Regions from separate parts of the Bacillus sp. JZ34 genome, predicted to be linked through region 2. Evidence: a T-box and tRNA genes for the amino acid it is inferred to sense, from the RefSeq annotation. Region 2 holds a T-box; the other holds one or more tRNA genes.
The links. A T-box is a leader RNA that pairs with one kind of tRNA and senses whether it is charged. The one in region 2 lies ahead of trpS (tryptophan--tRNA ligase), so its partner is inferred to be a tRNA-Trp.
Positions count from the first base shown of each region.

Region 1: it encodes a tRNA-Trp, which carries the amino acid that the T-box ahead of trpS (tryptophan--tRNA ligase) is inferred to sense. The anticodon was not compared.

Region 1 is NZ_CP096403.1:3,409,346-3,425,388, forward strand. Features, by position in the region: gene M1D90_RS17390 (DUF600 domain-containing protein) at 1-458, shown strand, start outside; tRNA gene M1D90_RS17395 (tRNA-Leu) at 871-952, opposite strand; tRNA gene M1D90_RS17400 (tRNA-Leu) at 967-1,055, opposite strand; tRNA gene M1D90_RS17405 (tRNA-Cys) at 1,068-1,138, opposite strand; tRNA gene M1D90_RS17410 (tRNA-Gly) at 1,153-1,227, opposite strand; tRNA gene M1D90_RS17415 (tRNA-Gln) at 1,281-1,352, opposite strand; tRNA gene M1D90_RS17420 (tRNA-His) at 1,361-1,433, opposite strand; tRNA gene M1D90_RS17425 (tRNA-Trp) at 1,454-1,527, opposite strand; tRNA gene M1D90_RS17430 (tRNA-Tyr) at 1,535-1,619, opposite strand; tRNA gene M1D90_RS17435 (tRNA-Thr) at 1,627-1,699, opposite strand; tRNA gene M1D90_RS17440 (tRNA-Phe) at 1,703-1,778, opposite strand; tRNA gene M1D90_RS17445 (tRNA-Asp) at 1,789-1,865, opposite strand; tRNA gene M1D90_RS17450 (tRNA-Met) at 1,887-1,963, opposite strand; tRNA gene M1D90_RS17455 (tRNA-Val) at 1,985-2,060, opposite strand; tRNA gene M1D90_RS17460 (tRNA-Glu) at 2,177-2,251, opposite strand; tRNA gene M1D90_RS17465 (tRNA-Ser) at 2,266-2,357, opposite strand; tRNA gene M1D90_RS17470 (tRNA-Asn) at 2,364-2,438, opposite strand; rRNA gene rrf (5S ribosomal RNA) at 2,448-2,563, opposite strand; rRNA gene M1D90_RS17480 (23S ribosomal RNA) at 2,673-5,602, opposite strand; rRNA gene M1D90_RS17485 (16S ribosomal RNA) at 5,836-7,385, opposite strand; gene M1D90_RS17490 (nucleotidyltransferase-like protein) at 7,609-8,493, opposite strand; gene M1D90_RS17495 (YgzB family protein) at 8,713-9,060, shown strand; gene perR (peroxide-responsive transcriptional repressor PerR) at 9,109-9,546, opposite strand; gene bcp (thioredoxin-dependent thiol peroxidase) at 9,758-10,231, opposite strand; gene M1D90_RS17510 (glutamate-1-semialdehyde 2,1-aminomutase) at 10,386-11,684, shown strand; gene M1D90_RS17515 (FUSC family protein) at 11,937-13,007, shown strand; gene M1D90_RS17520 (ABC transporter permease) at 13,038-13,928, opposite strand; gene M1D90_RS17525 (ABC transporter permease) at 13,941-14,942, opposite strand; gene M1D90_RS17530 (ABC transporter substrate-binding protein) at 14,956-16,043, opposite strand, start outside.
Region 2 is NZ_CP096403.1:3,030,917-3,046,959, forward strand. Features, by position in the region: gene M1D90_RS15405 (tripartite tricarboxylate transporter permease) at 1-791, opposite strand, end outside; gene M1D90_RS15410 (tripartite tricarboxylate transporter TctB family protein) at 814-1,269, opposite strand; gene M1D90_RS15415 (tripartite tricarboxylate transporter substrate binding protein) at 1,370-2,386, opposite strand; gene M1D90_RS15420 (glycosyl hydrolase family 8) at 2,608-3,912, opposite strand; gene mecA (adaptor protein MecA) at 4,150-4,788, opposite strand; partial or broken gene M1D90_RS15430 (hypothetical protein) at 4,770-4,895, opposite strand; gene M1D90_RS15435 (TerC family protein) at 5,074-5,736, shown strand; gene spxA (transcriptional regulator SpxA) at 5,767-6,162, opposite strand; gene M1D90_RS15445 (GNAT family N-acetyltransferase) at 6,340-6,918, opposite strand; gene M1D90_RS15450 (ABC transporter ATP-binding protein) at 7,147-8,070, opposite strand; gene M1D90_RS15455 (ABC transporter ATP-binding protein) at 8,072-9,139, opposite strand; gene M1D90_RS15460 (ABC transporter permease) at 9,153-10,070, opposite strand; gene M1D90_RS15465 (ABC transporter permease) at 10,075-11,010, opposite strand; gene M1D90_RS15470 (peptide ABC transporter substrate-binding protein) at 11,105-12,730, opposite strand; T-box leader at 13,192-13,413, shown strand; gene trpS (tryptophan--tRNA ligase) at 13,466-14,458, shown strand; gene M1D90_RS15480 (YjbA family protein) at 14,704-15,456, opposite strand; gene M1D90_RS15485 (MFS transporter) at 15,671-16,043, opposite strand, start outside.

The DNA.
Region 1 (16,043 bases), 380 kb from region 2:
CTAAAACATTTGAAGATTATTTATCTGAATTACAAACAGATATGGTCGCCATTTGTCTTGAGTATGTCGAAAATCAGGCTGATGCCATTTATATTTATTGCTCATATGAACCTGAAATGTATTCCTTTGATGTATTTTATAAAATAAATGGTAAGTTGGTTTACAAGCACAAACTTAACGACGCGGTAAAAGAGAATGAAAAATACGATACATCAGAAAATCGTCAAGAAGCTGTTTTAGATATCGGGTTAAAAAATTTAAAGGAAATCCATAAGGTATGTACTGAATTTAGTCAGGAGATGCCTACAGAAATAAAGTTAATTTACAATGTTAAACAAAACAGTTTGAAAGGCAATTACAGATATGATTTAGTTTATTCAAATGATGACGAACTGTTACCCGATGATATTTTTGAGTCATGGTTTGAAGAAATGAAGAAGTTAGATACAGAAAAGTAAGCTGTTTAGTATAGAATTAAATTATAAGCAGCAATCAATACCGATACTTGGAATAAAATTTAATTTATAGACGCCGATTTTGCGTCTTTTTTAGGAATGTAAAATAAACTGTGTGAGTAAAAGAGCGGACACAACTTTTACTTACACAGTTTATTTCGAGAGAATAAGATAGCATTATATGCTCCTCTGTCATCGACTAGGGGTCGCCACATACATTTTGCTCCTGTAAAAGTTTCTGCACCTTATTAAGCTCATTTCGATAATATCTCACGGTATGTTCTCGTAGCTTCCAGAGCTCGCAGTCCTTAAGAAAAAATTCTTACGGACTTGTTCAAAGATAAAGAATAAATAAAAAGAGCGTTCCCTTTATAAGGAACGCTCTTTCATCGTTTGGCAATACGATGATTAGTGATACCGGTGGTCGGGGTCGAACCGACACTCCCGAAGGAACACGATTTTGAGTCGTGCGCGTCTGCCAATTCCGCCACACCGGCATGTGTGTGATCAATGGTGCCGAGGGCCGGACTTGAACCGGCACGGTAGTCACCTACCGCAGGATTTTAAGTCCTGTGTGTCTGCCAATTCCACCACCCCGGCACGAGGCAAATAAGGCGACACCCGGATTCGAACCGGGGATAAAGGTTTTGCAGACCTCTGCCTTACCACTTGGCTATGCCGCCATCATTTTAAGAATTGGAGCGGAAGACGGGATTCGAACCCGCGACCCCCACCTTGGCAAGGTGGTGTTCTACCACTGAACTACTTCCGCATTTTAACTAATATTCATCTTATCATATGCAGGATGATAAAGAAAGATGAAAACTGGGCTAGCTGGATTCGAACCAGCGCATGACGGAGTCAAAGTCCGTTGCCTTACCGCTTGGCTATAGCCCAATATGAAGGGCGATTGATGGGAATCGAACCCACGAGTGCCAGAGCCACAATCTGGTGCGTTAACCACTTCGCCACAACCGCCATAAATTGTGAATTAAAATTGGCAGGGGCAGTAGGAATCGAACCCACACCGGAGGTTTTGGAGACCTCTGTTCTACCGTTAAACTATGCCCCTAAAAACATGGTGGAGGGGGACGGATTCGAACCGCCGAACCCTGAGGGAGCGGATTTACAGTCCGCCGCGTTTAGCCACTTCGCTACCCCTCCAAAACAGTGCCGGCCAGAGGACTTGAACCCCCAACCTACTGATTACAAGTCAGTTGCTCTACCAATTGAGCTAGACCGGCAAATGGTGGCTCGGGACGGAATCGAACCGCCGACACACGGATTTTCAGTCCGTTGCTCTACCAACTGAGCTACCGAGCCTTTATTTAAATGGCGGTCCGGACGGGACTCGAACCCGCGACCTCCTGCGTGACAGGCAGGCATTCTAACCAACTGAACTACCGGACCATTTTGACAATGAATTTAATTTGGTTGCGGGGGCAGGATTTGAACCTGCGACCTTCGGGTTATGAGCCCGACGAGCTACCGAACTGCTCCACCCCGCGATAATATGATTTTCATAGAAATGGTGGAGGATGACGGGATCGAACCGCCGACCCTCTGCTTGTAAGGCAGATGCTCTCCCAGCTGAGCTAATCCTCCGAAGTACAGGACGTACAAGTGCATGCGTTGCAACAGGACGTTGCGATCTTAGCATGCCTTCCTTTAAAAAGCTTCGGTGTAAACCTGATGCTTTTTAGCGTGCTGTCCAAAAAGAATGGTGACCCGTACGGGATTCGAACCCGTGTTACCGCCGTGAAAGGGCGGTGTCTTAACCACTTGACCAACGGGCCAGATGTATTTAAAGTGGCGGAGAGCAAGGGATTCGAACCCTTGAGACGGCGTTGGCCGCCTACACGATTTCCAATCGTGCTCCTTCGACCACTCGGACAGCTCTCCAATAAATGGCTCCGCAGGCAGGATTCGAACCTGCGACCGATCGGTTAACAGCCGATAGCTCTACCACTGAGCTACTGCGGAATAATGCCTGCCTGGCGATGTCCTACTCTCGCAGGGGGAATCCCCCAACTACCATCGGCGCTGAAGAGCTTAACTTCCGTGTTCGGCATGGGAACGGGTGTGACCTCTTCGCCATCATCACCAGACAATTTAGTGACAAAGATCATTATACTATGTATTTGAAAAAATGCAAGTGCATTTTTCGAGAAATTATTCTCTCAAAACTAGATAACGGTCAGACGATTCACAAACATTTAGGTTAAGTCCTCGATCGATTAGTATCTGTCAGCTCCATGTGTCGCCACACTTCCACCTCAGACCTATCAACCTGATCATCTTTCAGGGATCTTACTTCCTTGCGGAATGGGAAATCTCATCTTGAGGGGGGCTTCATGCTTAGATGCTTTCAGCACTTATCCCGTCCGCACATAGCTACCCAGCGATGCCCTTGGCAGAACAACTGGTACACCAGCGGTGCGTCCATCCCGGTCCTCTCGTACTAAGGACAGCTCCTCTCAAATTTCCTGCGCCCGCGACGGATAGGGACCGAACTGTCTCACGACGTTCTGAACCCAGCTCGCGTACCGCTTTAATGGGCGAACAGCCCAACCCTTGGGACCGACTACAGCCCCAGGATGCGATGAGCCGACATCGAGGTGCCAAACCTCCCCGTCGATGTGGACTCTTGGGGGAGATAAGCCTGTTATCCCCGGGGTAGCTTTTATCCGTTGAGCGATGGCCCTTCCATGCGGAACCACCGGATCACTAAGCCCGACTTTCGTCCCTGCTCGACTTGTAGGTCTCGCAGTCAAGCTCCCTTGTGCCTTTACACTCTGCGAATGATTTCCAACCATTCTGAGGGAACCTTTGGGCGCCTCCGTTACCTTTTAGGAGGCGACCGCCCCAGTCAAACTGCCCACCTGACACTGTCTCCCCGCCCGATAAGGGCGGCGGGTTAGAAGGTCAATACAGCCAGGGTAGTATCCCACCGATGCCTCCACCGAAGCTGGCGCTCCGGTTTCCAAGGCTCCTACCTATCCTGTACAAGCTGTACCAACATTCAATATCAGGCTGCAGTAAAGCTCCACGGGGTCTTTCCGTCCTGTCGCGGGTAACCTGCATCTTCACAGGTACTATAATTTCACCGAGTCTCTCGTTGAGACAGTGCCCAGATCGTTGCGCCTTTCGTGCGGGTCGGAACTTACCCGACAAGGAATTTCGCTACCTTAGGACCGTTATAGTTACGGCCGCCGTTTACTGGGGCTTCAATTCGCACCTTCGCTTACGCTAAGCGCTCCTCTTAACCTTCCAGCACCGGGCAGGCGTCAGCCCCTATACTTCGCCTTACGGCTTCGCAGAGACCTGTGTTTTTGCTAAACAGTCGCCTGGGCCTATTCACTGCGGCTCTCTCGGGCTTGCACCCTAACAGAGCACCCCTTCTCCCGAAGTTACGGGGTCATTTTGCCGAGTTCCTTAACGAGAGTTCTCTCGATCACCTTAGGATTCTCTCCTCGCCTACCTGTGTCGGTTTGCGGTACGGGCACCTCTCACCTCGCTAGAGGCTTTTCTTGGCAGTGTGGAATCAGGAACTTCGCTACTATATTTCGCTCGCCATCACAGCTCAGCCTTACGGGAAACGGATTTGCCTATTTCCCAGCCTAACTGCTTGGACGCGGATATCCAATACCGCGCTTACCCTATCCTCCTGCGTCCCCCCATTGCTCAAATGGTGAGGAGGTGGTACAGGAATATCAACCTGTTGTCCATCGCCTACGCCTTTCGGCCTCGGCTTAGGTCCCGACTAACCCTGAGCGGACGAGCCTTCCTCAGGAAACCTTAGGCATTCGGTGGAGGGGATTCTCACCCCTCTTTCGCTACTCATACCGGCATTCTCACTTCTAAGCGCTCCACGAGTCCTTCCGGTCTCGCTTCACAGCCCTTAGAACGCTCTCCTACCACTGTTCGTAAGAACAGTCCGCAGCTTCGGTGATACGTTTAGCCCCGGTACATTTTCGGCGCAGAGTCACTCGACCAGTGAGCTATTACGCACTCTTTAAATGGTGGCTGCTTCTAAGCCAACATCCTGGTTGTCTAAGCAACTCCACATCCTTTTCCACTTAACGTATACTTTGGGACCTTAGCTGGCGGTCTGGGCTGTTTCCCTTTCGACTACGGATCTTATCACTCGCAGTCTGACTCCCAAGGATAAGTCTTTGGCATTCGGAGTTTGACTGAATTCGGTAACCCGGTAGGGGCCCCTAGTCCAATCAGTGCTCTACCTCCAAGACTCTTACCTTGAGGCTAGCCCTAAAGCTATTTCGGAGAGAACCAGCTATCTCCAGGTTCGATTGGCATTTCACCCCTACCCACACCTCATCCCCGCACTTTTCAACGTGCGTGGGTTCGGGCCTCCATTCAGTGTTACCTGAACTTCACCCTGGACATGGGTAGATCACCTGGTTTCGGGTCTACGACCACGTACTCATGCGCCCTATTCAGACTCGCTTTCGCTGCGGCTCCGTCTTTTCAAACTTAACCTTGCACGGGATCGTAACTCGCCGGTTCATTCTACAAAAGGCACGCCATCACCCGTTAACGGGCTCTGACTACTTGTAGGCACACGGTTTCAGGATCTCTTTCACTCCCCTTCCGGGGTGCTTTTCACCTTTCCCTCACGGTACTGGTTCACTATCGGTCACTAGGGAGTATTTAGCCTTGGGAGATGGTCCTCCCGGATTCCGACGGAATTTCACGTGTTCCGCCGTACTCAGGATCCACTCAGGAGAGAACGAAGTTTTGACTACAGGGCTGTTACCTCCTATGGCGGGCCTTTCCAGGCCTCTTCATCTACCTCGTTCTTTTGTAACTCCGTACAGAGTGTCCTACAACCCCAAGAGGCAAGCCTCTTGGTTTGGGCTGTTCCCGTTTCGCTCGCCGCTACTCAGGGAATCGCATTTGCTTTCTCTTCCTCCGGGTACTTAGATGTTTCAGTTCCCCGGGTCTGCCTTCTCATATCCTATGAATTCAGATATGGATACTGCTCCATTACGAGCAGTGGGTTTCCCCATTCGGAAATCTCCGGATCAAAGCTTGCTTACAGCTCCCCGAAGCATATCGGTGTTCGTCCCGTCCTTCATCGGCTCCTAGTGCCAAGGCATCCACCGTGCGCCCTTTCTAACTTAACCGTTAAAAAGAATCACTACGTGATATCTTGCTTACTAATTGAATGTGATGTCTACTGTTATCTAGTTTTCAAAGAACAACGCACAGGAGGTGCTAACACATGCGTTGCCACAGGATGTGGCGCATTTAGCAGGTGTCTCCTATGTCTGAAGGAATGATCCTTCAAAACTAAACAAGATCTAAACGCACCTGTCTATAAGACCGCAAGGTCTTATATTCCGTATAATATCCTTAGAAAGGAGGTGATCCAGCCGCACCTTCCGATACGGCTACCTTGTTACGACTTCACCCCAATCATCTGTCCCACCTTCGGCGGCTGGCTCCAAAAGGTTACCTCACCGACTTCGGGTGTTACAAACTCTCGTGGTGTGACGGGCGGTGTGTACAAGGCCCGGGAACGTATTCACCGCGGCATGCTGATCCGCGATTACTAGCGATTCCAGCTTCACGCAGTCGAGTTGCAGACTGCGATCCGAACTGAGAACAGATTTGTGGGATTGGCTTAGCCTCGCGGCTTCGCTGCCCTTTGTTCTGCCCATTGTAGCACGTGTGTAGCCCAGGTCATAAGGGGCATGATGATTTGACGTCATCCCCACCTTCCTCCGGTTTGTCACCGGCAGTCACCTTAGAGTGCCCAACTGAATGCTGGCAACTAAGATCAAGGGTTGCGCTCGTTGCGGGACTTAACCCAACATCTCACGACACGAGCTGACGACAACCATGCACCACCTGTCACTCTGCCCCCGAAGGGGAAGCCCTATCTCTAGGGTTGTCAGAGGATGTCAAGACCTGGTAAGGTTCTTCGCGTTGCTTCGAATTAAACCACATGCTCCACCGCTTGTGCGGGCCCCCGTCAATTCCTTTGAGTTTCAGTCTTGCGACCGTACTCCCCAGGCGGAGTGCTTAATGCGTTTGCTGCAGCACTAAAGGGCGGAAACCCTCTAACACTTAGCACTCATCGTTTACGGCGTGGACTACCAGGGTATCTAATCCTGTTCGCTCCCCACGCTTTCGCGCCTCAGCGTCAGTTACAGACCAGAGAGTCGCCTTCGCCACTGGTGTTCCTCCACATCTCTACGCATTTCACCGCTACACGTGGAATTCCACTCTCCTCTTCTGCACTCAAGTTCCCCAGTTTCCAATGACCCTCCCCGGTTGAGCCGGGGGCTTTCACATCAGACTTAAGAAACCGCCTGCGCGCGCTTTACGCCCAATAATTCCGGACAACGCTTGCCACCTACGTATTACCGCGGCTGCTGGCACGTAGTTAGCCGTGGCTTTCTGGTTAGGTACCGTCAAGGTACCGCCCTATTCGAACGGTACTTGTTCTTCCCTAACAACAGAGTTTTACGATCCGAAAACCTTCATCACTCACGCGGCGTTGCTCCGTCAGACTTTCGTCCATTGCGGAAGATTCCCTACTGCTGCCTCCCGTAGGAGTCTGGGCCGTGTCTCAGTCCCAGTGTGGCCGATCACCCTCTCAGGTCGGCTACGCATCGTCGCCTTGGTGAGCCGTTACCTCACCAACTAGCTAATGCGCCGCGGGTCCATCTGTAAGTGGTAGCTAAAAGCCACCTTTTATAATTGAACCATGCGGTTCAATCAAGCATCCGGTATTAGCCCCGGTTTCCCGGAGTTATCCCAGTCTTACAGGCAGGTTACCCACGTGTTACTCACCCGTCCGCCGCTAACATCAGGGAGCAAGCTCCCATCTGTCCGCTCGACTTGCATGTATTAGGCACGCCGCCAGCGTTCGTCCTGAGCCAGGATCAAACTCTCCATGAAGTTTGATAATGACTACGCACAAAATGTGCGATTTATTTAATGAATTAACAGGTACGTTTTGTCTTGTTTAGTTTTCAAAGATCATTTCCGCTCCTGTCCGAAGCGACTTTATTAGTATAACATTTTCAACAAGGAGTGTCAAATGTTTTTTTGTTTTTTCGTCGCTGCTGCTTTCAGTTCAAAAACCGTTCCGCTAACAGCGACGCTTAATAATATATCACCGTTATAAATTAGTGTCAACACTTTTTTTGATAAAATATCCTCGGTGAAAAATCTTTTGGCCCTTTGTCTCAATCGGCTTGACTCCGACTAAGTCCTTTTCAGCCAAGAACTCCAGTATGACTCCCAGGTCTGCCGTGAAATACTTGAGATCCGGATGCTTGAGAAGATCGGCAAATTGCCAAACCTCTTTTTCATCCATGACATTGAGAATATGTGCGGCCCCGATTTCGGCTTTTGAATGAATGAGAAAATCGCTTGCGAGGAATAATAACTCAAGCCGTTTTTGCAAGCTTTCATTGCTCTCAATTAATTCCTTATACAATTTATAAACCTGAGGCTCCATGTGGCGGACTTGGTTCCATACCGTAACTTCTGGGTGAAAACCTTTATCGATCACTTCGATTCTGGCCAAATGATGGAGGGCGTGCACGATGGAATTGTAGGCGTCCAAAAATTGACCGTCTTCAAAAAACGATTTTCCTTCTATATATCTTCTGATTAATTTCCCGTATTCAAGTCCGATTTTTAGTTTTCTTTCTGAAAACGGAAATGTATTGAGCTGCTCAATCAGCTTGGCGATAAATTCGTTTCGGTCGAAAAGCACCTTTCCATTGAGGACCCAGTCTATGATTCTTCTATTTGTTCCGAGCAAAATCCATTCCTGAAGCTGTTCAACAGAAATAATATGAAGAGAAGCCGTTTTTCCGTCGAACTCATAATGCTTCACGAATACAGGGTCTTCAGCCTTATTAACGATAATCAACAATGCCGCATCAAAATTATCTGTCGCAGATGAGGTTTGATTTCTCCTCTCAATCAGCATGACAGCGAGTGTGTCAGGGCGGCTTGCTCTTTCTTGGTAAATCGGACGGAGAAGATTTTCCATCACCATTCCTCCAATACGATGTAAATGCGTTGCTCTAAAAGCTTCTCTCTTTGTTTCTACCTATTTCTACGAGCCAATAAAAACTCCTTTATTTTGAAAACACATTGAATTATTATAATCAATTTCCCCAAAACTCTCTATAGAAATTTTCCAATTGATTCGTTTTAATTAAAGAATAACACATCTTTTCTATGCTATATTAGAGACAGGGGGATGGATATGGCAAAATACTCTAGCAAAATCAACAAAATCAGAACGTTTGCGTTAAGCCTTGTATTTATAGGCTTCATTATTATGTATGTCGGGATCTTCTTTAGGTCCTCGATCCTCTTGATGTCGGTGTTTATGATCTTGGGGGTATTGTCTATCTTGTTGAGCACAGCGGTTTATTTTTGGATCGGCATGCTTTCAACGAAAGCGGTTCAAGTCGTCTGTCCAAACTGTGAAAAACCGACCAAGATTTTAGGCCGGGTCGATATGTGCATGCATTGCAGGGAGCCTCTGACACTGGATAAAAACCTCGAAGGAAAAGAGTTTAACGAATCGTATAATCGAAAGTCTCAGTAAATGCTGCAACAAAAATAAGCTGACCGTTAAAAAAGCGGCCAGCTCTTTTTAATGGCTTTCTTTCTTGTCGCATTCCTGACATAAACCGTATATCTCCAGTCTATGGTGACTGACTTTGAATCCTGTCACATGTGAAGCCAGCTGCTCCACTTCGTCGAGGCCGGGATAATGAAAGTCGACGATTTTCCCACAGCGTTCGCAAATTGCGTGATAATGCTCGGATGTCACGAAGTCAAACCGGCTGGAGGAATCTCCGTACGTTAATTCCTTAACGAGCCCTGATTCCTTAAAAACCCGCAAATTGTTGTAAACCGTTGCTACGCTCATGTTTGGAAATTTCCCTTCCAGAGCTTTATATATATCATCTGCAGTTGGATGAGACATAGAATTCACGAGAAATTCCAGAATGGCATGACGTTGAGGAGTAATTCGAACCCCGGTTTCCTTCAACGCTTCCAACGCTTCTTTCAGGTTATGTTCAGCCATCGTCATGCACCTCTCTTCTAAAAAAAATTCTTACATTATAACGTTTATAATTAGTGTAACTCCTGATCAGAATCTTTGTCAATTCCAATCCCTGTGAAAAAGCTATTTTTAAGGCGAAAAAGGCCGATATGATCAGCATGTCCGGTCAGACAGACGAATATGAGCGTAAAAAGAGACCAAACTAACATACAGTCCGGCCTCCCCCAGAGCTTTACGCTTCCGCGATTTCTTTTACTGCTTGAAGCGCTTCTGCGACATGGTCTTTTACCTTTACTTTCCGCCACTCTTTCACAAGGCGGCCTTCTTTATCAATCAGGAATGTCGACCGTTCAACACCCATGTATTCCTTGCCGAAATTCTTCTTCAGCTTCCATACGTCAAAGCTTTCAGCGAGCTTGTGTTCATCATCGACGAGCAGCAGAAACGGCAGATCGTGTTTCTGCTTGAATTTTTCATGTCTTGTCTGGTCGTCAGGGCTGACTCCGATGATGACGGCATCAAGTTCAGCAAAGCTTTCATGTCGGTCTCTGAAATCGCACGCTTCCGTTGTGCATCCCGGCGTCATATCTTTCGGGTAAAAATAGAGCACGACATACTTTCCTTCAAAATCCGACAGCTTTACTTTTTCTCCGTGATCACCCAGCAGTTCAATATCAGGCACCTTTTGTCCAATTTCAACAGTCATTGTTTTGCCTCCTGTTATGTTTAATCGCTTGCTTTCCCCCATTATAAAAAACAGCGCCGTCTTGTTCAAATGTTCGGCGGCTTCTTTTTGCGCTCTGTCCGCCTCGTGTTACAATATAGAAATAGATAAAAGGTGCAGAAATGAGGAGGATATTATGCAGCATACTCAATCTGAAAAGCTTCATGAAGAAGCTCTTCAACATATAGTCGGAGGCGTCAACAGCCCCTCAAGGTCTTATAAAGCGGTGGGCGGAGGTTCTCCCGTCGCGATGGAAAGGGGAAGCGGCGCTTATTTTTGGGATGTGGACGGCAACAAATACATAGACTACCTTGCCGCCTACGGACCGATTATTACGGGTCACGCTCACCCGCATATCACAAAAGCGATTCAAACAGCTGCTGAGAACGGGGTGCTTTACGGCACGCCGACAAAGCATGAAGTGACATTTGCCAAGATGCTTAAAGAAGCGATGCCTGCCTTGGATAAAGTAAGATTCGTCAATTCGGGAACGGAAGCTGTGATGACGACGATTCGCGTCGCCCGGGCCTATACAGGCAGGACGAAAATCATCAAGTTCGCCGGCTGCTACCACGGCCATTCCGATCTTGTGCTGGTGGCGGCCGGTTCAGGTCCGTCAACGCTCGGCACGCCTGATTCCGCCGGGGTTCCAAAAAGCATCGCAAACGAGGTGATTACCGTTCCTTTCAATGATATCGACAGCTATAAGGAAGCGCTCGATAAATGGGGGAACGATATTGCGGCAGTTCTCGTTGAACCGATTGTCGGAAACTTCGGGATCGTTGAACCGAAGAGCGGATTCCTCGAACAGGTCAATGAACTGACGCATAACGCAGGGGCGCTCGTCATCTATGATGAAGTTATCACCGCTTTCCGCTTTATGTACGGCGGCGCCCAGGATCTGCTTGGCGTCAAACCTGATTTAACGGCGCTTGGCAAAATCATCGGCGGCGGCCTGCCAATCGGCGCATACGGAGGCAAAAAAGAGATTATGGAACAAGTCGCACCGCTCGGACCTGCTTATCAAGCGGGCACGATGGCGGGGAATCCGGCTTCGATCCTCTCAGGTATCGCCTGCCTTGAAGTGCTGAAAGAAAAAGGCACATACGAAAAGCTTGACCGCCTCGGCGCTATGCTTGAAGAAGGTATCCTGGGACATGCCGAGACCCATGGCATCAATATCACTGTCAATCGTCTAAAAGGCGCGCTCACCGTATACTTCACGAACGAAAAAGTCGAAAACTATGAGCAAGCCGAAAATACGGACGGAGAAATGTTCGCTGCCTTTTTCAAACTGATGCTTGAGCGCGGAATCAATCTTGCGCCTTCAAAATATGAAGCATGGTTTATCACCACCGCGCACACGGAAGAGGACATTAAAGCGACGCTTAAAGCCGTGGATGACTCATTTAAACAATTGAAACAACGCATATAAAAAGAGAGCGGGTCCGCTCTCTTTTTTATCAAATGCGGAGCACTTTGAGAACGCGGTGAACAGGCACTTTCCGCCGGCTTGTTTTTCTTTTTTGTCAATGATTTGTTTTTTCTTAAAAATGGGTTGAATATTTCGGAAGATCGCTGTATATTACTTTATTGTTTGGCAAATTAACAGAGAGGGAATGTTCAATACAATTCATTTTCTGTAAAGAACGAATTTTATTATAGAAAGGGATGCAAGTACAGCCTAATGAAACTTGGTGCCCGTATTTTCAAAACAGGCATTGCCATTACGCTTGCGCTTTACCTCGCGTCTTGGCTCGGCCTTCCGACTCCTGTCTTTGCGGGAATCGCGGCTATCTTCGCGATACAGCCTTCGATCTATCGTTCATTTTTGACGATTGTCGATCAAGTGCAGGCGAACATAATCGGAGCTGCCACAGCCATTATTTTTGGACTTATTTTTGAACCCAGTCCGATCATCATCGGATTGACGGCGGTAATCGTCATTACGATCAACCTGAAGCTGAAGATCGAGAATACAATTTCGATCGCTCTCGTCACCGTTATTGCCATATTGGAGAGCTCCGGCGACAACTTTTTATGGTTTGCCTTGGTGAGAACCGGAACGGTTATTTTGGGCGTATTGTCTGCGTTCCTGGTCAACCTGATTTTTCTGCCGCCTAAATATGAAACGAAGCTCGTCAGCCATGTTGTTGAAAATACAGATGAAGTCATTAAATGGATCAGATTGTTGACGCGGAAGACAACGGAACACTCCATGCTGAAAGAAGACATTGAAAAGCTGAAAGAAAAAATGATGAAGGTCGATCACCTTTACTTGCTTTACAAAGAAGAAAGAAGCTATTTAAAACGTTCCACATATGTAAAACAGCGAAAGCTCGTGCTGTTCAGACAGGCGATCATTGCATCAAACCGCGCGCTTGATGCTTTGAAAAAACTGCACCGGCTTGAAAACGAGTTTTGTCATATGCCTGAAGAATTTCAAGAAACGCTGGTCGAAGAGCTTGATTATCTTCTCCATTGGCACGAGCGAATTTTAATGAGATTCGTCGGCAGGATTAAAACGCAGGATCACGTCGACCTTCACGAAGAAGGAGACGTGTACAAACAGCACTTGACCGAATCATTCCTGAAAAACCAGGACAAATTGAAAGAAGAACTGTTGGACTACAATATGCTGACCATTATGGCGAGCACCGTAGAATACCGAGAACAGCTTGAACATTTGGAAACCTTGCTCACAAGCTTTCAGACGTACCACAAAAAAGACAGTGAGCTTGAAGTTGAGGAAGAGTAAACCGGTTAACGAATACGTTAACCGGTTTTTTTATTTTCCTTCCTTCATTTTCGGATCAAGGGTGTCGCGCAGGCCGTCTCCCATCAGATTAAAGCCGAGCACGGTCAGCATGATCGCAAATCCCGGAAAAAATAATGTCCACGGGGCCTGCGCCAAATAAGGCCGGGCATCTGCAAGCATTTTTCCCCACTCCGGGTTCGGCGCCTGCGCCCCCAACCCTAAAAATCCGAGCGCGGCCGCTTCTATAATCGCCGTTCCAATATTCAGTGTCGCTTGAACGATAACCGGGGCCATGCTGTTGGGAAGAATGTGTTTAAACATCATCCTCATATTGGACATCCCGACAGCACGCGCAGATAAGACATATTCCTCCTGCCTGATGCTGAGCACTTTTGAACGAACGAGCCTGCCAAACGTCGGAACGTTGATGATGGCGATGGCAATCAGGGCATTTTCAAGGGAAGGCCCGAGAATCGCCACAATGGCGATCGCCAGCAGAATGCTGGGAAACGCGAGCATGATATCAAACAGCCGCGAAATCAACGCATCAGCCCATCTGCCGTAAAAACCGGCGATCAGCCCTAACAGCGTCCCCGCCAAGGCCGATGCCAGACAGGAGAAAAAGCCGACCCATAAAGACAGCCTCGCGCCGTACAGCACCCTTGAAAAAATATCCCTGCCAAAATCGTCCGTTCCAAAAAGGTGTTCAGCAGACGGAGCGGCAAGCCTGTCTGACAGTGACTGGTCGTTTATTCCATAGGGTGCGATGAGCGGCGCGAAGATGGCCAGCAGGATAAACAGCGCGACTAAAATCGTGCCGGCGGCAGCCAGTTTATGCTCAAAGAACCGCCGAATATGTTCCGCCAAAGGCGAACGCACCTTCACGTCCTCCCTCTGCTGTTCATTTTGAAGCACAACCACATTTCCCGCCTCCTAATATTTAATTCTCGGATCGATGACAGCGTACAGCAGATCAACAATGAAGTTAATCATGACGAAGATGAAGGCGATCACGAGAATGCCCGATTGGATAACCGGGTAGTCGCGGTAGCTGATCGCATCATAAATGTACCGGCCGATGCCGGGCCAGGCAAAAATCGTCTCCGTTAAAATCGCGCCGCCCAGTAAAAGTCCGGTTTGCAGGCCGATGACGGTCAACACCGGAATGAACGCATTTTTTAAACCGTGCTTATAGATAACGAAAAACATATGCACGCCTTTTGCTTTTGCCGTGCGGATATAATCGGACTGCAGCACCTCTATCATGCTGGCCCTTGTAATTCTCGCAATGATCGCGGCGGGAATGGTGGCAAGAGCGGTTCCCGGCAGAATTAAATGGCGGATGGTTTCTGCAAACTGATCAAATCTTCCGTGTAAAAGGGTGTCCAGTGTATGAATGTAAGTAAAGGCTTCGACCGGATTTCTGACATTCTCCCTTCCCGTTGTCGGCAGCCAGCCGAGCTCGATCGAAAAGAACCACTGGCCCATCAGACCAAGCCAAAAAATCGGCATCGACACGCCAATTAAAGCAACCAGCATCGCAATATAGTCGAATACCGAATTCTTAAACCACGCGCTGATGATTCCGGCATTCACACCGACAAACACTGCGATCAGCATCGCGAAAAAAGCAAGCTCGAGAGTGGCGAACAAATACGGCTTTATTTCTTGCGTAATCGCCGCTCCCGTGCGGATTGATGTCCCGAGATCCCCTTTCAGCAAATCCCCGATATATCTGGCGTATTGCACATACCACGGCTGATCAAGGCCGAGCTGGATGGTCAGCTGCTGCACCGCTTCCTTTGTCGCCCTCTGGCCGAGAATAACCTGGGCGGGGTTGCCGGGAATAAAGCGGATGATCGAAAAAACGACCAGTGTCATGCCAATGAGAACGGGGATCAGCATCCCCGTCCGTTTTAAACAGTACGCAAGCAATGGCTGTCACCACCTATTTAAACTCTACGCCGGACAATACTTCACTCCCTGTCGGATGCGGAGCATATCCTTCGATATCTTTTGAACCGGCCAAAATCGGCGTGGAATGGACAAGCGGAATCCAAGGCGATTCTTCATGGAGGAGCTCCTGCGCATCTTGATACAGTTTATTTCTCTTCTTTTGGTCAGGGTCTGACTGCGCTTCGATTAAGATGTCATGAAGCTCGTCATTGCTGAAGTACGTATAGTTGTTACCGCCGATATTATCTTTATCAAGCAGGGTATAAATGAAGTTGTCCGGATCTCCATTGTCTCCGGTCCAGCCCATCAAAAACGCGTCAGCTTCCCCTTTGCTCACCTTATCCAAATACGTCGCCCAGTCGTAAGTGACGATTTCCGCTTTGACGCCGATTTTTTCGAAGCTTGATTGAATCACTTCGGCTATTTTCATACCGTCCGGCATATATGGCCGCGGAACAGGCATTGCCCAAAGCTTCATTTTAAACCCGTCCGGGAATCCGGCTTCTTTTAAGAGTTCTTTTGCCTTTTTTAAATCATACGGATATTCCTTTATCTGATCGTTGTATCCTTCAAGTGAAGGAGGGAGCGGGTTTTTGGCAGATTCGGCGAGGCCTCCGTAGAAGGAATCGATAATCGCCTGTTTATCAACAGCATGATTCAGCGCCTGGCGGACCAGCTTATTGTCAAATGGTTTTCTTGTCGTCGTCATTCCGAGATACCCGACGTTCATTGAAGGCCTTTCAAATGTTTTCAGATTGGCGTCTGCTTTGATGCTTTCGATATCAGACGGATTGACGCCGTCCATTAGGTCGATTTCGCCCGTCTTCAACGCATTTAAGCGGGCTGAGTTTTCAGGAATGGCTCTGAAAATGATCTTCTGCAATTTCGGTTTGCCTTGATCCCAATAGTCTTCATTTTTTTCAAGAACGATCCGGTCGTTCGGCTTCCATTCGACAAATTTGTAAGGGCCCGTGCCGACGGGGTGCTCCCTGAATTTTTCGCCGTATTTTTCGATGGCGGCAGGACTCGCAATCCCGAATGAAGTCATGGCAAGGTTCTTTAAAAACGGCGCTTGCGGGC
Region 2 (16,043 bases):
ATGCCGAGCAAAAATCCGATGACCGAATGCCTTGCGATCGGTCCCGAAATCTCTTTCATTTCGCTTTTCGTCACCTTCAGGCTGCCGACCTGAGACGCTCCTTCCGTCATCGGCTTGTTCCGCGTCTTGATCAAGAACGCAACTTCAGCAAGTGCAAACAAACCGAGAGCCACGATCAGAAAATCGATGCCTTCCAGAAGGCTTGCCGCACCGAATGTAAACCGTTCGGTCCCCGTCTGCGGATCAATCCCGATGGTAGCGGTCATAAATCCCAATGTCGCAGAAATCAGCGCCTTGACTGTCGATCCTTCGGAAAGGCTTGAAATTGCCACCAAGCCGAGCATCATCAATGCAAAATATTCTGTCGGCCCAAATGTCACCGCAATGTTTGCCATTGTCGGTGCGACGAGCATCAGCGCAACTACGGTGATCGTTCCGCCTGCGAAAGAGCAGATTGCAGCGATGGCAAGGGCTTTTCCCGCTTTCCCCTGCTTTGCCATCGGATAGCCGTCAAACGATGTCGCGACAGTGCCCGCTACTCCGGGGGCATTTAACAGAATCGATGACGTCGAACCGCCAAAGACCGCTCCGTAATAGACACCCGCCATCAAAATTAACGCGGAGGCCGGGTCCATTCCGTAACTTAACGGGATCATAATGGCAATCGCGGTGATCGGCCCAAGCCCGGGCAGCATCCCGATAACCGTCCCGATCAGCACCCCGATAAAAGCGAACATGATATTCTGCGGAGTCAGCGCCACCTGAAATCCGTATAATATACTATCTAACATGCACTTTCCTCCTTATGTTCGATTAAAAAGGCATAACCCCCTGCGGAAGCATGATGTTGAGCACATAGTTGAATGAAAAATAAATTGTGCCGCTGAAAATCAGTGAAACGATCGCAGCCGTTGTCCAATTCCGATATCCCAACACCGCGGGCAAAACGATCAGCAGCATTACCGTAGAAAGCAAAAATCCGATGAATTCCAAAATCGAAATGTAGATCAACAGAGAAGCAACACAGAGCATCATGACCTTGACGTCTTTTTTCTTCAGCTGAAACAGCTTTTTCACCGTTGTATCTTTTTGATCTTTTTCAAAAAACAGAAATACACCCAAAATGAGAAGCAATATGCCTAAACTTTTCGGCAGCACGTCCGCATCGATCACCGCGTACGGATAGCTGTCTAAATTAAAGCTGAGCGCCAGGTAAATGGCTGCCACAGCCAAAATGATGACAGAAACGGCCCGGTTTGTGATTCTCATGGTTTACACCAGCCTTTCTCGATTTCAGCTTGCCGGTCGCCGGCTGTGCCGGGCAAAGCTTTTAAGGCTTTCCCGTGCCGGCAACCGCGCGGAGACCATTTTATTTGCCACCCAATCCGATATCATCAAGGAGCGCTTCCATTTCTTTATATTGAGCGTCAAGATAGTCTTTGAATTCTTGATGGCCCATAAACTTATCCGTCCATCCATAGCTGTCCCGAATCGATTTCCAGCTGTCTTTTTCCATCATCTCTTTGATTTTTTCTTCATAATATTTTACGGCGGACTCGCTCATCCCCGGAGGTCCCATAAATCCTCTCCAGACCGTAAATTCATCATCGATTCCCTGCTCTTTTAAGGTCGGAAAATCTTTGACCGTATCTCCTTTCATGCGTTCGGGAGCGGTGATGGCCAGCACTCTGACTTTTCCGGCTCGCGCCTGTTCGGCCGCTTCACCGACACCCGTCGAGTAGACGTCGGCTTTTTTACCGAGCAGCATGCTCATCCCGGCGCCGTCTTGCGCCGTAATGTATTTCAGCTCTTTCGCATCAACGCCAGCCTTTTGAACAGCGCTGACAAATTGCATGTGGTCCATGCTTCCCGGAGAAGACGTCCCTACAATAGAGGCTTTTTTCGGATCTTTTTTCAGCGCATCCACAAGATCTGTCATCGACTGATAAGGCGAATCTTTATGAACGACAAACGCTCCGTAGTCGGCAATCACGCTTGCGATCGGCGTAAAATCATTGTGACCGTACTGGGATTGTCCGTTTAAAGGCACGAACAAAATCGGCGGAGATGTAACAAACAACGTATGGTTATCACCTTTTTTGCGGTGGACATACGACCATCCCGACGCTCCCCCGCCGCCCGGTTTATTGACGACAGCCATCTTTTCAATCAATTTTTCTTCACCTAAAATTTTCGAGATCGTTCTGGCCGTTGTATCCCATCCCCCGCCGGCTCCGGCAGGCGCAACGACCTCAATTGCTTTCGAAGGTTTAAAGTCTTTTTCGTTCGCGGCTTTATTTGAAGCCGTGTTTCCGCCGCATCCTCCCAAAATCAGCGCAAACACAAGCAAAATTGTAAAGCCGTAACATCTACCCCTCTTTGTCATGTTGTGCTCCCCCTTCATTGTAATCGCTTTCATTATAGCTTCCTCGACTTTTCGTGCACAGTTTAACTGCATAATATTCTTTTTGTTCATAAAGTTCACAAAAATCTTCCTCAAATAGAGATGTAATTTTTGTTAAAGGATAATTATGGGATCAACTTCTGACCAATTAAAAACCCCTCTCCGCAGAGAAGGGTCAGTCTTTCAATTTGATATTACATTTTTTAAGGAAGGTACATCGCAAATTTGCCGTTTGCCACAAGGCTGTTCAGCATGTAAAGACATGATCCGTAATAATCTTCTGGAATATATGTGCTGTTAAACGCATTGGCAAATCCCGTCCTTAATGATGCATCGCTTGCTGCAGTCGCGCCGCCCGCATTGGCGGCGATCAGGCCAACCGGGCTTCCTTTTTTGACGGCCGTCCCATTCAGCGTATATTCATGGGCCGTTCTCCCGTAGTTTTCCCGTTTCATAAACGTCAAGAACTTGTTAACCGCTTTTTGCTCGCTGGCGCGATATGCGTTATCTGCCGAGGACCAAAGTGTATGATCCATAGCGATATGAGACACCGTCCGCCAAGCATCATAGCTGAAATTTCGGTCTGTTTCCGTTGAGGAATGAGCCGCATCGCTTACGCCGTCAAAGCCGGCTTCATCGGGAAACAGCCCTGTGGCCGCATTGGTGACGGTTGATCCGTTATTTAACACGCTTTTAAACGTTGTTTCTGACAAGTATGTTCGAGATTTGTTTGCTGCATCTTTCCAAAAATACTGCTGGCTGCTTCTGGCGCTTTTAGCGAACAACTCGAAAAAAGCAGGAACGTGGTAGGATGGGTCCGTCCAATTGACATAAGGGCCGAATCGAACCATCGCATAGCGCTGATCCTTGCTGTTTTTAATAAACACTCGCGATTCCTTACCTGTGTTGGCGTATTCTCCATCACCGGCCAAAGCGTCAAGCATGTCTTGAGCCCGCTCTTTGTAATCGTACGGGTATTTTTTATCTCCCCAGCGGCCAGATGCCATCATGAGCGCTGCCGCAAACCAGACCTCGCCGTCAGATGCAACATTCTGATCAATGGTTTGCACGTCTGAGCCGTTCGTTTTCATATGCCAGCTATGGTAGCCGTACAAACTGTCGCTTCTGTCGGAATGGCGCATATATTTACGGACGAAATCCCACAGCTTTTGGAACTTATACTCATCATTCATTTGCAGCGTAATCATCATCCCGTAACTCATACCCTCTGTTTTGACGCTGTAGTAGCCATTTCCCAGGTTATCGTCCGTCGTCGAAGCGATGTAAGCTGAACCGTCCTTCATATAATGAAACAGCGATCCGCCTTTACTATCGCCTTTTGTATCAAAGTATTTTTTATAGGCCTGATTCAAATTGTTTTTACCCGTTGTTCCGAGAATATCCGGAGTCTTGGAATGTACGGCTGCCATGGCTGTTTGAGAATAAGCGGCACAAAAACATGTTAAACCAATAAAGACAGCCATGATCCATTTTAAACTTTTTCGCATCAAATCAATCTCACCTTTCAAAATTTGTCATAACACCAATCCATCTTAATCAATGAAACTGGAAGTGTATAGATCAGATTGACCCTATTTGGTTTGGTCCGAAATGATCGTTTTCTTTTGAAAGTGGTGAGCCGTTTGAAAGATGTAGAACGGGAGGAGGGAAGTTGTGGAGAATTGAAGCTCTTTGTTATATTTGTTCCAGAAAGTTAAAGCCGGCTTCAAAAGAAACCGGCTTTTTTATGCGAAGTGCTTTTTTATTGTATGAAGAGCATGATCCGCTGCAATCAGTGTTCCATACTCTTTCAGCATATGAATCGTCGTCTTTGATTCTGAGGCATACTCCAGCAGAATGCTCAGCTGGTTTTCCACCTCTTCATCAGGCAGTTCACTGAAATCCACGAATAAATAATAGCGGTTCTCGTGAGAGTACAATGTCGTTTGGCAGCCGCTGATAGACATTTTTGACAGTGAGATTAAATCCTCAAAATCGTCAAACTTTAAAACAAACTGCAGTTTCTGCTCTTCTGCCTGCTCTTCTTTTTGAAAGTCGTCAAGCAAAGCATCAAGGCTTTCTTCTGCTACATGCTGTTTTTTATCTTCAGGAATCGGCAGTTCCAGCTTTTGTCCGTCTTTGGACAGCTGAGCTCTTGTCACAATGATTTCCAATCCCTTATCAAGGGCCTGCACTTGAATCCAAAGGGGGCCTTCAACGGCAAACTCTTCTTCTTCGTGCACTTCGTCCATCATTTCCCAAAAAAGCTCTTCACTGCGTTCTCGATTGTACCAAATTTCTTCTCTGTCAAACCCGCGGTCTTCGATATCACCGTAGGAAATATAAAACTTAACCGTATGTTCGTTTATTCTTTCGATTTCCATTTGCCAACCTTCCCTTCTTTGTAAGATGTTGAAGGGATAACTAAGCTCCCAATTAATTGTACTTTACTACACTTTACCCATTACGTCCACTTCTTAACCTTATCCATAATCAATCTTTATTTTCTATTTTATGATAAAAAAGGCGGAAAAGAAATAAAAACGCCTTCAAAGCCAAGCTAACATATTTTCCGGCCTGCTTCATATATTAGTTGTACAAGCAGCAGCTGTAGAAGCGGGTGCCTTTTAGGCAAGTCCCGATGCAAAGGCAAAGCGAGGTGCCAGTTGATGGAACACGATGTACTGATGTCGTTCCTTGTGATCATCGGAATCGATCTCATACTTGGCGGCGACAACGCTGTTGTGATTGCAATGGCAAGCCGTCATTTGCCTCCACGGCAAAGACAAAAAGCGATCATCATCGGCACATTGATCGCCATCATGATGAGAATCGCGCTAACAATGGCAGCAGTGTACCTGCTCGCGGTTCCTTATCTGCAATTTATCGGAGGAATCTTCCTGTTGTACTTAGGATATCAGCTTTTGATTGAGAAAAAAGATGCCCAGCATGTCAAAGGCGGGACATCTTTATTTAAGGCGATCCGTATCATCGTGATTGCCGATTTGTTCATGTCGCTCGATAATGTGATTGCGGTCGCTGGAGCTTCGCACGGACGCCTGATGCTAGTCGTTGTCGGCTTGATGGTCTCCGTCCCGGTCATCATTTGGGGCAGCAGGCTGATTCAAGCGGCCCTTGCAAAGTTTCCGCTCTTCATATACGCGGGAAGCGGACTGCTCGCTTATACCGGCGGCGAAATGATCGTCAGGGAGCAGGAGTTGTCTTCCTTTATGGCGCAGCATAGCACCCTCGAAATGCTGCTGCCCGTCCTGACGGTGATTTTTGTGATTCTAGCCAGTATTTATTATGAACAGACGAGTGAAAAGCATTAAAAAAAGAAGGCTGAAAAATTCAGCCTTCTTTTAGTTTGCGAGACGCTGCGCTTCACGAAGCTGGAATGTGCGCACTTTGCGCGGCAGGAAGCGGCGGATTTCGTCTTCGTTGTATCCAACCTGCAGGCGCTTTTCGTCAATGATGATCGGACGGCGCAAAAGGCCCGGATGTTCATTGATGAGCTGGTACAGCTCTTGAAGCGGCATTGTTTCAAGGTTGACGTTCAATTTTTGGAACACTTTGGAACGGGTTGAAATAATTTCGTCTGTTCCGTCCTCCGTCATTCGTAAAATCTCTTTTATTTCATCAATTGATAAAGGCTCTGAAAAAATATTTCTTTCCGTATACGGAATATCATGTTCTTCTAACCATGCGCGCGCCTTTCTGCAAGACGTGCAGCTTGGGGATGTATATAATGTAACCATATTGCTTCACTCCTTAAAAAGTAGAATGAAATTAGCGTATTCTTAAATTGAAATAAATCTAAAAAAGTAATCTTTATTGAGTATTATACTATAAAAAAGTAAGTGTGAACAGTCTGTAACAGAAATTTTTTGACAATCCAGCGACTTTTGCTTTTTTATGCCATCTGTTATTCTCATTTAGCTCAATTCATCGAAAATGTTCTTTTGTTTATGATCGTCAACAATCGTAAGGACGTCATCCACATCTTCATAAGATTCTCCATACCACTTCTCATCTTTGTATGTATGGATTTTTTCGTACGTTTCTTTCATCGCGTCAAACACTTCTTTCTCTGTGTTTGATTTTGGAGACCAATACAAAATCTCCATTTTGTTCACTTTGCCGGTTGCGAGTGACCGGCGACGGTAACCAATCGACTCAGCGTGTTTAAAGTTTTCCTTTTGATAAAATTTAAGACGTTTCGCCGTATCGGCATCATCTTCATCCACGGGCTCGACTTCGAGGAGGATCGGTTTGTTTTTCTTTTTCAGCTTCTCAATCAGCTTGGAACCAAGTCCCTGTCCTCGCGCGTCTTTAGAAACGAATAAATAGTCGATGAAAATAAAAGAGTCGAATTCGGCGTACATCAACACATGATGACGGCCTTCTTCTTTATGGTAAATATCGTTTTGTTCCTTTAACAATGCTTCCATGTGCTCTTTTGATTTCATTTCTTCAATTGGGAAATACTCGCTAAGCTTCTCATACCAGTTCATTGATTTGCTCCTTATGGATGTTCTAATTTCACACTTTAGATATACCCGCTTTCTTTTTAGTTTAAACAAAATCTTTTTAGAAAGGAGCTTCAGTGAAGCTGAGCATGTTACCTACATATACTAAGACGGTTGTCTCCCGCGAAGGTTTCAAATTTTTTCTCAAAAAATTGCCGGCGGTTGTTCGGCATAAAAAAAGACAGCCTTGTGACGGCTGTCTTCCTGCTTCGTTTATTTGGTTTGATAGGCTTTAAATTCTTCCTCTGTACACATGACGAAATGGCCGGGCTTTACTTCACGAAGCTCCATCTGTTCGTCGCCTTTCAGCTGGTGGACGCTTGGATCATACGTCTTCCGCACGCGCGTACGCTCATAATCCGGATCAGGGAGCGGAATGGCGGAAAGCAATGATTGTGTATACGGGTGAAGCGGATTTTCATACAGTTCATCTGCCGGCGCCAATTCAACAAGCTTCCCAAAATACATGACGCCGATCCTGTCGCTGATATATTTGACCATCGACAGATCGTGAGCGATGAAAAGGTATGTAAGCCCTCTTTCCTTTTGTAAATCCTTCATTAAATTAACGACTTGCGCTTGAATGGACACGTCCAGAGCGGAGATCGGTTCATCGGCAATGATGAATTCCGGCTCGACCGCAAGCGCCCTTGCGATTCCGATCCGCTGGCGCTGTCCGCCGGAAAATTCGTGCGGATAGCGGTTCGCGTGCTCTTTATTTAAGCCGACGAGTTTGAGGAGTTCATGAACGCGCTCAAGCCGCTCTTTTTTCGTTTTGGCCAAACCGTGGATGTCAATTCCTTCTGCGATGATGTCGGCAACCGTCATCCGTGGGTTCAAGGAAGCATATGGGTCCTGAAAAATCATCTGCATCTTCCGGTTGAATTCGAGAAGGTCCTTGGCAGACTTTTTGTCGTGGACATTCTTTCCCTTAAACAAGACTTCTCCGGAAGTCGCTTGATACAAACGAATGATCGAACGGCCAGTCGTCGACTTTCCGCAGCCGGATTCACCGACAAGACCGAGCGTCTCTCCTTTGAAAATGTCAAAAGAGATTCCGTCAACAGCTTTCACAATCCCTTTCGGCGTTGAAAAGTGCTGTTTTAAATTCTTGATTTCGAGCAGTTTTTCTGCCACATCATTCACCTTCTTTCACTTCAACCGGTTTTTCATACTGATTTTTAAACTCCTTCATCTTGCTTTTGACAGCCGCCGGCGGCTCGACTTTTGGAGCGTCCGGGTGCAAAAGCCATGACTTCACATAGTGTGTATCAGATATTTTAAACATCGGCGGTTCTTGTTCAAAATCGATTTTCATTGCGTAAGGGCTTCTTAATGCAAAAGCATCGCCCTTCGGCGGATTGGTCAAATCAGGCGGAGACCCCGGTATCGCCATTAATTCTTCATCACCGTCGTTGTCAAGGCTCGGCATTGATGCCAACAGCCCCCATGTATACGGATGCTTCGGGTTGTAGAAAATCTCGTCGACCGTACCGATCTCCACAATTTGTCCCGCGTACATGACGGCGACTCTGTCTGCGACATTCGCGACAACGCCGAGATCGTGCGTAATAAAAATGATGGATGTCTCGATCTTTTTCTGCAATTCTTTCATCAGCTCTAAAATCTGCGCCTGAATCGTCACATCAAGAGCTGTCGTCGGTTCGTCCGCGATTAAAAGCTTTGGATTGGCTGCAAGCGCCATCGCGATGACGACGCGCTGCCGCATCCCGCCGCTGAATTCGTGCGGATACTGGTTGACGCGGCGTTCAGGCATCGGAATTCCGACCAGGCTGAGAAGCTCTACCGCCCGCTTATTGGCCTCTTCTTTTGAGATCTTTTCATGCTTAAACAGCACTTCTGTGATTTGACGGCCGACTTTCATCGTCGGGTTCAAAGAAGTCATCGGATCCTGAAAGATCATGCCGATCTCTTTTCCCCTGATTGACTGCATTTGTTTTTCCGTTTTCGGAACCAGATCTTGTCCGTCAAATAAAATTTGTCCGTTTTTAAAATAGCCCGGCGGCATCGGAATCAGTTTCATAATCGCCTGCGAAGTGACGCTTTTGCCTGATCCGGATTCTCCGACGATCGCAAGCGTCTCTCCTTTGTCAACATGAAAGTTGACGCCGCGGATCGCCTGTACTTCTCCGGCGTATGTTTTAAAAGAAATGGCTAAATCTTTCACTTCAAGTAAGTGTTTCATCTTTCTCACTCCTTTATTTACGCAGCTTCGGATCTAAAGCGTCGCGCAGTCCGTCGCCGATAACGTTGAATGCAAACATGGTCAGACAGATAAAAGTAGCCGGGAAGAACAGGCGCCACGGGTAATACTCCAATCCCTGCACACCGTCTGTAGCCATCGTTCCCCAGCTTGCAAGCGGCTGTGGAACCCCGAGGCCGAGGTAGCTTAAAAACGCTTCATAGAAAATAGCCGTAGGCACGGTTAATGTCATGGTGACCAAGATCGGGCTCATGATGTTGGGCAGCAAGTGCTTTCTGATGATGCGCGAGTTTTTCGCTCCCAAAGTTCTTGAGGCGAGCACAAACTCCTGATTTTTGAGCTGGAGTACTTGTCCACGGACGATTCTCGCCATGTTGATCCATCCCGTAATAACCATCGCGACGATCATCGTGACCAAGCCTTTTCCCATCACTACGAGCAGCAGGATCGTCATTAATAAGGAAGGAATCGCCCATAAAACATCTGCAATTCTCATCATAATTTCGTCAGTACGTCCGCCTCTGATGCCTGATATCGCACCCCATATCACACCGATCAAAACGTCGATCAGCGCGGCAGCCAGTCCGATTGTCAGCGAGATGCGTGCGCCGACCCATGTACGGACGAATACGTCCCTTCCAAGGTCATCTGTTCCAAACCAGTGCTCGCCGCTCGGCGGCTGGTTCGCATTCGTTAAATCCGTTTCTTCATATTGAAAGCTTGAGAATACCGGCGCGAAAATAGCCATCAGAGCGATCAGGATCAGAACCACCAGTCCAAACAGCGCCAGCTTGTTTTCTTTAAATCTCAAGAATACGTCTGTCCAAAATGAAAGGTTTTTCTTTGAGATCTTTTCGGCTTCGCTATGGTCAACAGCTGCAGGTTCAAACATGTCTTTTGGTATTTGCTGCATCCTATTACTCCCCTTTCTTAGCGCCAAACAGTTTAATGCGCGGATCAATTAAGCCGTATAAAAGATCGACAATCAAGACGCAAAGCAGCAAGATTGCCCCGAAGAAGACGGTAACACCCATGATCACCGTGTAGTCTCGGTTCGTAATGCTGGTGACAAAGTGCATGCCGAGTCCCGGTATACCGAATACTTTTTCGACGACAAACGTTCCTGTCAAAATGGACGCCGCCATTGGCCCCATATATGTAACAACCGGCATGATGGCATTTCGTATCGCATGCTTAAACGTAACGGCCGGTGTGCTCAAACCTTTTGCACGTGCCGTGCGGATATAGTCGCTGCTCAGCACTTCAAGCATGCTCGAACGCGTCAAACGAGCGATAAACGCCATCGGCATCGAGGCGACTGCGATGGCAGGAAGCACAGTATGTCCCCATGACTCCCATTGTGCGACAGGGAACATGCCCAGCTTCATTGCCAGCACGTATTGAAGAAGTGCAGCCATGATGAAGTTCGGAACAGAGATCCCGACAACCGCAATGATCATCGCTGTGTAGTCCTGCCACTTGTTTCGCTTCAGCGCGGCGATCACGCCAAACAATACGCCGAAAGCGAGCGCAAGGCAAATCGCTTCCAATCCAAGTGTAAAAGAAATCGGAAAACCTGAGCTGATCAAGTCGTTCACAGTTTGTCCCTTATATTTAAATGACGGCCCGAAATCCCACTTTGCTACCGATACTAAATAATCGAGATATTGTTTAAAAAGAGGCTGGTCTAAACCATAGTAGGAATTGAGACTGGCTTCAATTGCAGGGGGAAGTTTCCTCTCGCCTGAAAAGGGTCCGCCCGGTATCGCTCTCATCAGGAAGAAGGTAGCTGTGACGATAACCCAGAGAGAAATTAACATATAAACAAGACGACGGCCTAAAAATTTAATCAATTTTACACACCTCCGAATATTCAGTCTATTAACTTCTTTTCATAAATAAAAGTATATGGGGGGAAGTCTAAACCCCATATACTTTCATGCAATTTTATTCAAAATGCGCGGTTTTGAAATAGATCTCACCAGTACCAGTTAGAACAAAGTCTTTTAAGCTTTCATCATGAAGATACGGCATTGTGTAGAAGTAGATCGGTGCGACCGGCAGCTCATCCATGATGATGCTTTCTGCTTCTTTCATCAGCTCGATGCGTTTCGCTGAATCAGTTTCTCTCGATGCTTTATTCAGCAGCTCTTTATACTTTGCGTTTTCCCAGTTCGTATCATTGTTTCCGCCTTCTTTGTCGCGGTATGTTTCAAGGAAGTTCATTCCGTCGTTAAAGTCGGCGGTCCAGCCTAAACGGCCGATTTGATAGTTTCCTGCATGGAGCTTATCGATGTATACGTTCCATTCTTCATTGCCTAATTCGACATCTAAGCCCAGTTCCTTGTTCCACATTTCCTGAACGGCTTGAGCGATTTTTTGGTGTGCTTCATCCGTGTTGAAGGAAAGCGTGATTTTCGGAAGGTCTGACGCTTTTTTCAAACCGAGCTCTTTCAAACCTTTTTCCAAGTATTCTTTCGCCTTATCAACATCATGGTCTTTGAAATAGCCTTTATTTGACTCAAAGCCGTGGACTGCCGGCGGCACTAATCCCATCGCAGGCAGCTGTTCCGCTTGCGTGATGTTTTTGACGATCGCTTCGCGGTTGATCGCGTATGTCAGCGCCTTACGGATGTTGACATTGTTCAGCGGAGCCGCTTCAGTGTTGAATTTGTACAGGTAAACCGATGCGAACGGATCAATGTTCAGGCCTTCTTTTTTCAGGCTTGGAATCGCATCCGTTGAAATCTGGTCAAGCGGCTGTCCTACAAAGTCTAGCTCGCCTTTTTTGTACATGTTCAGACCAGTGTTCGGATCGTTGACCATCGCCATATTGATTTTCTTCAGCTTAACAGCGTCTTTATCCCAGTACTGGTCGTTTTTCTCCAGTACGATGTTTCCGCTGTGCTTCCATTTCGCCATTTTGAAAGGTCCGTTAGATACGTAGTTCTCATCTGCGTTTGTGTACCATTTCGCATTCTTCTCTGCTACCTTTTTATTGACTGGCATATATGTGTAGAATGCTGTCAGTTCAGTAAAATACGGTGTCGGTTTTTCAAGCTCGACTTTTAAAGTCTTATCATTAACAGCTTTAACGCCGACATCTTCAATTTTCCCTTTGCCGGTGTTCGCTGCTTCTCCGCCTTTTAAGTAGTAAAGCTGATACGCATATTGCGATTCGTTTTTAGGGTCGAGCGCCCATTTCCATGCGTATTCAAAATCCTCTGCTGTTACAGGATCTCCATTTGACCATTTCGCGTCGCGGAGCGTGAATGTGTATGTTTTTTGGTCGTCGCTGACTTCGATTTTTTCGGCTGCCGCTTCAACCGGCTTTCCATCTTTACCGATTGTCGTCAATCCTTCAAAAGTCTGACGAAGCACGTTTGCAGACACCGAATCGTTTGCGAGTCCCGGATGTAGTGAAAACGGTTCTGTTTTAATGTTGACATTTAATGTGTCTTTCCCTTTGCTGTCTTTTTTACCGCCGTCACCGGAGCTTGAGCCGAAGCCGCAGGCGCTGAGGACGAGTGTGAAAATGAGCATTAAACTGATAAATGACAAACGCTTCTTCAAAGAGAAACCCCCCCAATTTCTTGTTTTTTTAGTTCCTTACTCCTGAACATTCAGATTTATCATAAAAAAGTAATAGGCCCACTTGCCATACTTTTTCCTCTGTTTCGTCTTTTCTGAATATTTGTTATGTAAGAAACCTGTAACACCGAGGTGAACAAATTCATTATAATTAATAGAATAATTTATTGCAATATTAATTTTCAATTATTTTTTTATTCAAACTATTTATGATTGTCAGGTTTTCTGCCAAATGTACAAATACACTTCTCTGTTTTAAAGCGTAACCACATTAAAAGGAAAGTTTATGTTTTACAGGTTAAAACGTTTTACACGTATAACATTAACCATTCTTTATATCGAACCAGATGCCGCCGCGCCAACTTTATTCAGCCCGGTATTCGTTTTCTTTTCCCCAAGGCTGTCGACTTTCATTTAAAATTTATATATAATAAAATTATGAATAACATGCGATGAAGAAGAAGAGTACACATTTCTTCCCATTTAAAGAGAGTCCGCGGTGCTGGGAGCGGATAATGGCGAATGTGGAATGGGCTTCGGAGCAGCTGACCGAACACGGATAAGTAGGCTCAGCCGGAGAAGACTCCGTTACAAACGTCTAGAGCGATTTCATTTTGAGCATAATGAAATAATCAGGGTGGCACCACGGTTCATTCGTCCCTTTTCTTTTAAGGGAAGAATGGGCCTTTTTATTTTGAAATGGAAAGAGGGATTCACATGAAAAAAACGATTTTTTCCGGTATCCAGCCGAGCGGCTCTGTCACCCTCGGCAACTATATCGGAGCGATGAAGCAGTTTGTCGACTTGCAGGATGACTACAACTGTTACTTCTGCATCGTCGATCAGCACGCGATCACAGTCCCACAGGACCGGCTCGCGCTGAGAAAGAACATCCGGAACCTTGCCGCGCTGTATTTGGCGATCGGCCTCGATCCGAAAAAAGCGACGCTGTTTATCCAATCGGAAGTGCCTGCACACGCCCAGGCGGGATGGATGCTCCAGTGTGTCGCCTACATCGGCGAGCTTGAGCGCATGACGCAGTACAAAGATAAATCAGCCGGAAAGGAAGCCGTCGTCTCCGGGCTTTTGACATATCCTCCATTAATGGCGGCGGACATTCTGCTTTATGGAACAGACGTCGTCCCTGTCGGAGAAGATCAGAAGCAGCATCTTGAATTAACCCGGAACTTGGCGGAGCGTTTCAATAAGAAATATAATGACATTTTTACGGTTCCGGAGGTTAAAATACCGAAGGTCGGCGCCCGCATTATGTCGCTTGCCGACCCGCTCAAAAAGATGAGCAAATCAGATCCGAACCAAAAAGCGTTCATCACCCTGCTCGACGAACCAAAACAGCTTGAGAAAAAAATCAAAAGCGCTGTCACGGATTCCGACGGAATCGTCAAATATGATAAAGAAAACAAACCCGGTGTATCCAACCTTCTGACGATCTATTCGATTCTCGGACAAGCCTCAATCGAAGAGCTTGAAGCAAAATACGAAGGCAAAGGCTACGGCGAATTTAAATCAGACCTTGCCGAAGTCGTCATCGGCGCGCTGAAACCGATTCAAGACCGTTACCACGAATTGATCGAATCTGAAGAGCTGGACCGGATTTTGGACGAAGGCGCCAAACGCGCAAATCAAACAGCAAACAAGATGCTGAAAAAAATGGAAAACGCGATGGGACTCGGCCGAAAAAGACGCTGATCCAAAAACACCTTCCGATTTGTACGATAATCGGAAGGTGTTTTTCATAGAGAACAGCCGCAGCTCCGCATTCACTTGCCTCCGGATCACGATATTTCTATAATAAATGATTCAAAACACATGTCTCCAGTCCTTCATTGACCGCTTTGTCAGAAAGACAGCTCATATTTTTTATTTTTCAATATAGAATTTTCGCTTTTACAAATAAAAAGACCGCCGTACTTCCGGCAGTCTTGATTCTTAATTTAGTTGACTTTAGACTCATTCTCAATTTCCCAAAGCTTTTCAAAAAACGGCTGTCCTTTAATCAAATTTTCACAAAAGTCCCTGTGTTTGTCTGACCATCCGTCGATCGTCTCATTGAAAAGCATGTCCCAGATTTCTTCAAATGTCATGCGCTTGATCTGTTCATACATATACGGATTCCATTCGGTGTACCAATAAGCGATCTCGGCCCGATTTTGGAGCCCTTTGAGCTGATCGAGCGCCATGAACAGCAGCTGTTTGAGCTGGCGTTCTTTTCTCGTTAATCCTCTGACATGCTCCGGTGATAAAGATAAAATGTGGTATTCTTTGGAAGATTGCAGCTTCTCTGGTGCAAACTCGTAAGTTTCCGCTTCAACGTCCTTCACCATTTCATAAACGAGCTGCTCCTGTCTCGGAATGAGGCGGCTTTTTCTTACCGGTATTGTGTAACCGGCCGTATCGACCGCGAGAATACCAATGCCGTCCGTTACGACGAAACAATGATCAAGCTGTGTCCGCTCATGATTTTTACGAATATACGCTTTTTGATGAACCTCGTTCAATAATTCGGCCGGAAGCTCTGACAAATCATTTTCTATGTAGTGAAACAAAACGGACGACACCCTTAACAAAGGCACCTGGTCAAGCAATTCAACACTGTCTTCCTTCCGCCATTCATGAAAGTGGCAGACGTTGTAGCCATTTTCTTCTCCCTCAAACCAATTCACCCACACATCATGAAGAAACAACATTTCTAACCCCTCACTTTTAATAAAAACTGTTGTCCACAGTATAGGCAAGGGGGCAGGAATTTATTCCAAGCGGATGAGATTATGGCAATTGCCGTTAAAAAAAAGCCAAGGGCGGCAATCCCTCAGCTTTTTATTTCATATTCTTCGGATCAAGCGTATCGCGGAGTCCAGACAATGGGCAAAATCATGATGACTGAATGAAGCAATTCACACATTATTTATTCAACACGTTTGTAAAAAAGCTGTATTCTTTAGCGTTTATTTTTTCTGATGAAGGAATTGATCTTAAAGAAGACTGAAACACCCAATAAACAGATACAAACAGCATGGCAATTCCTCCTATAAAGAAAACCTTATCGCTGCCGATCAATGACGCGGTAAACCCTCCCAGCAAAGATCCAAAAGGAGCTGCTATGCTTGTCAAACTTGCGATAAAAGAAAAAACTCTCCCTATAAACTCTTCCGGCAGTATGCTTTGCAAAATGGACATGAAAATGACGTTTGTCACGCCGATGGATATTTGAGACAAACCAAATAAAATAATCGATATGTATGAAGAGGTGGCGATCGCCGAAATACTCCATAAA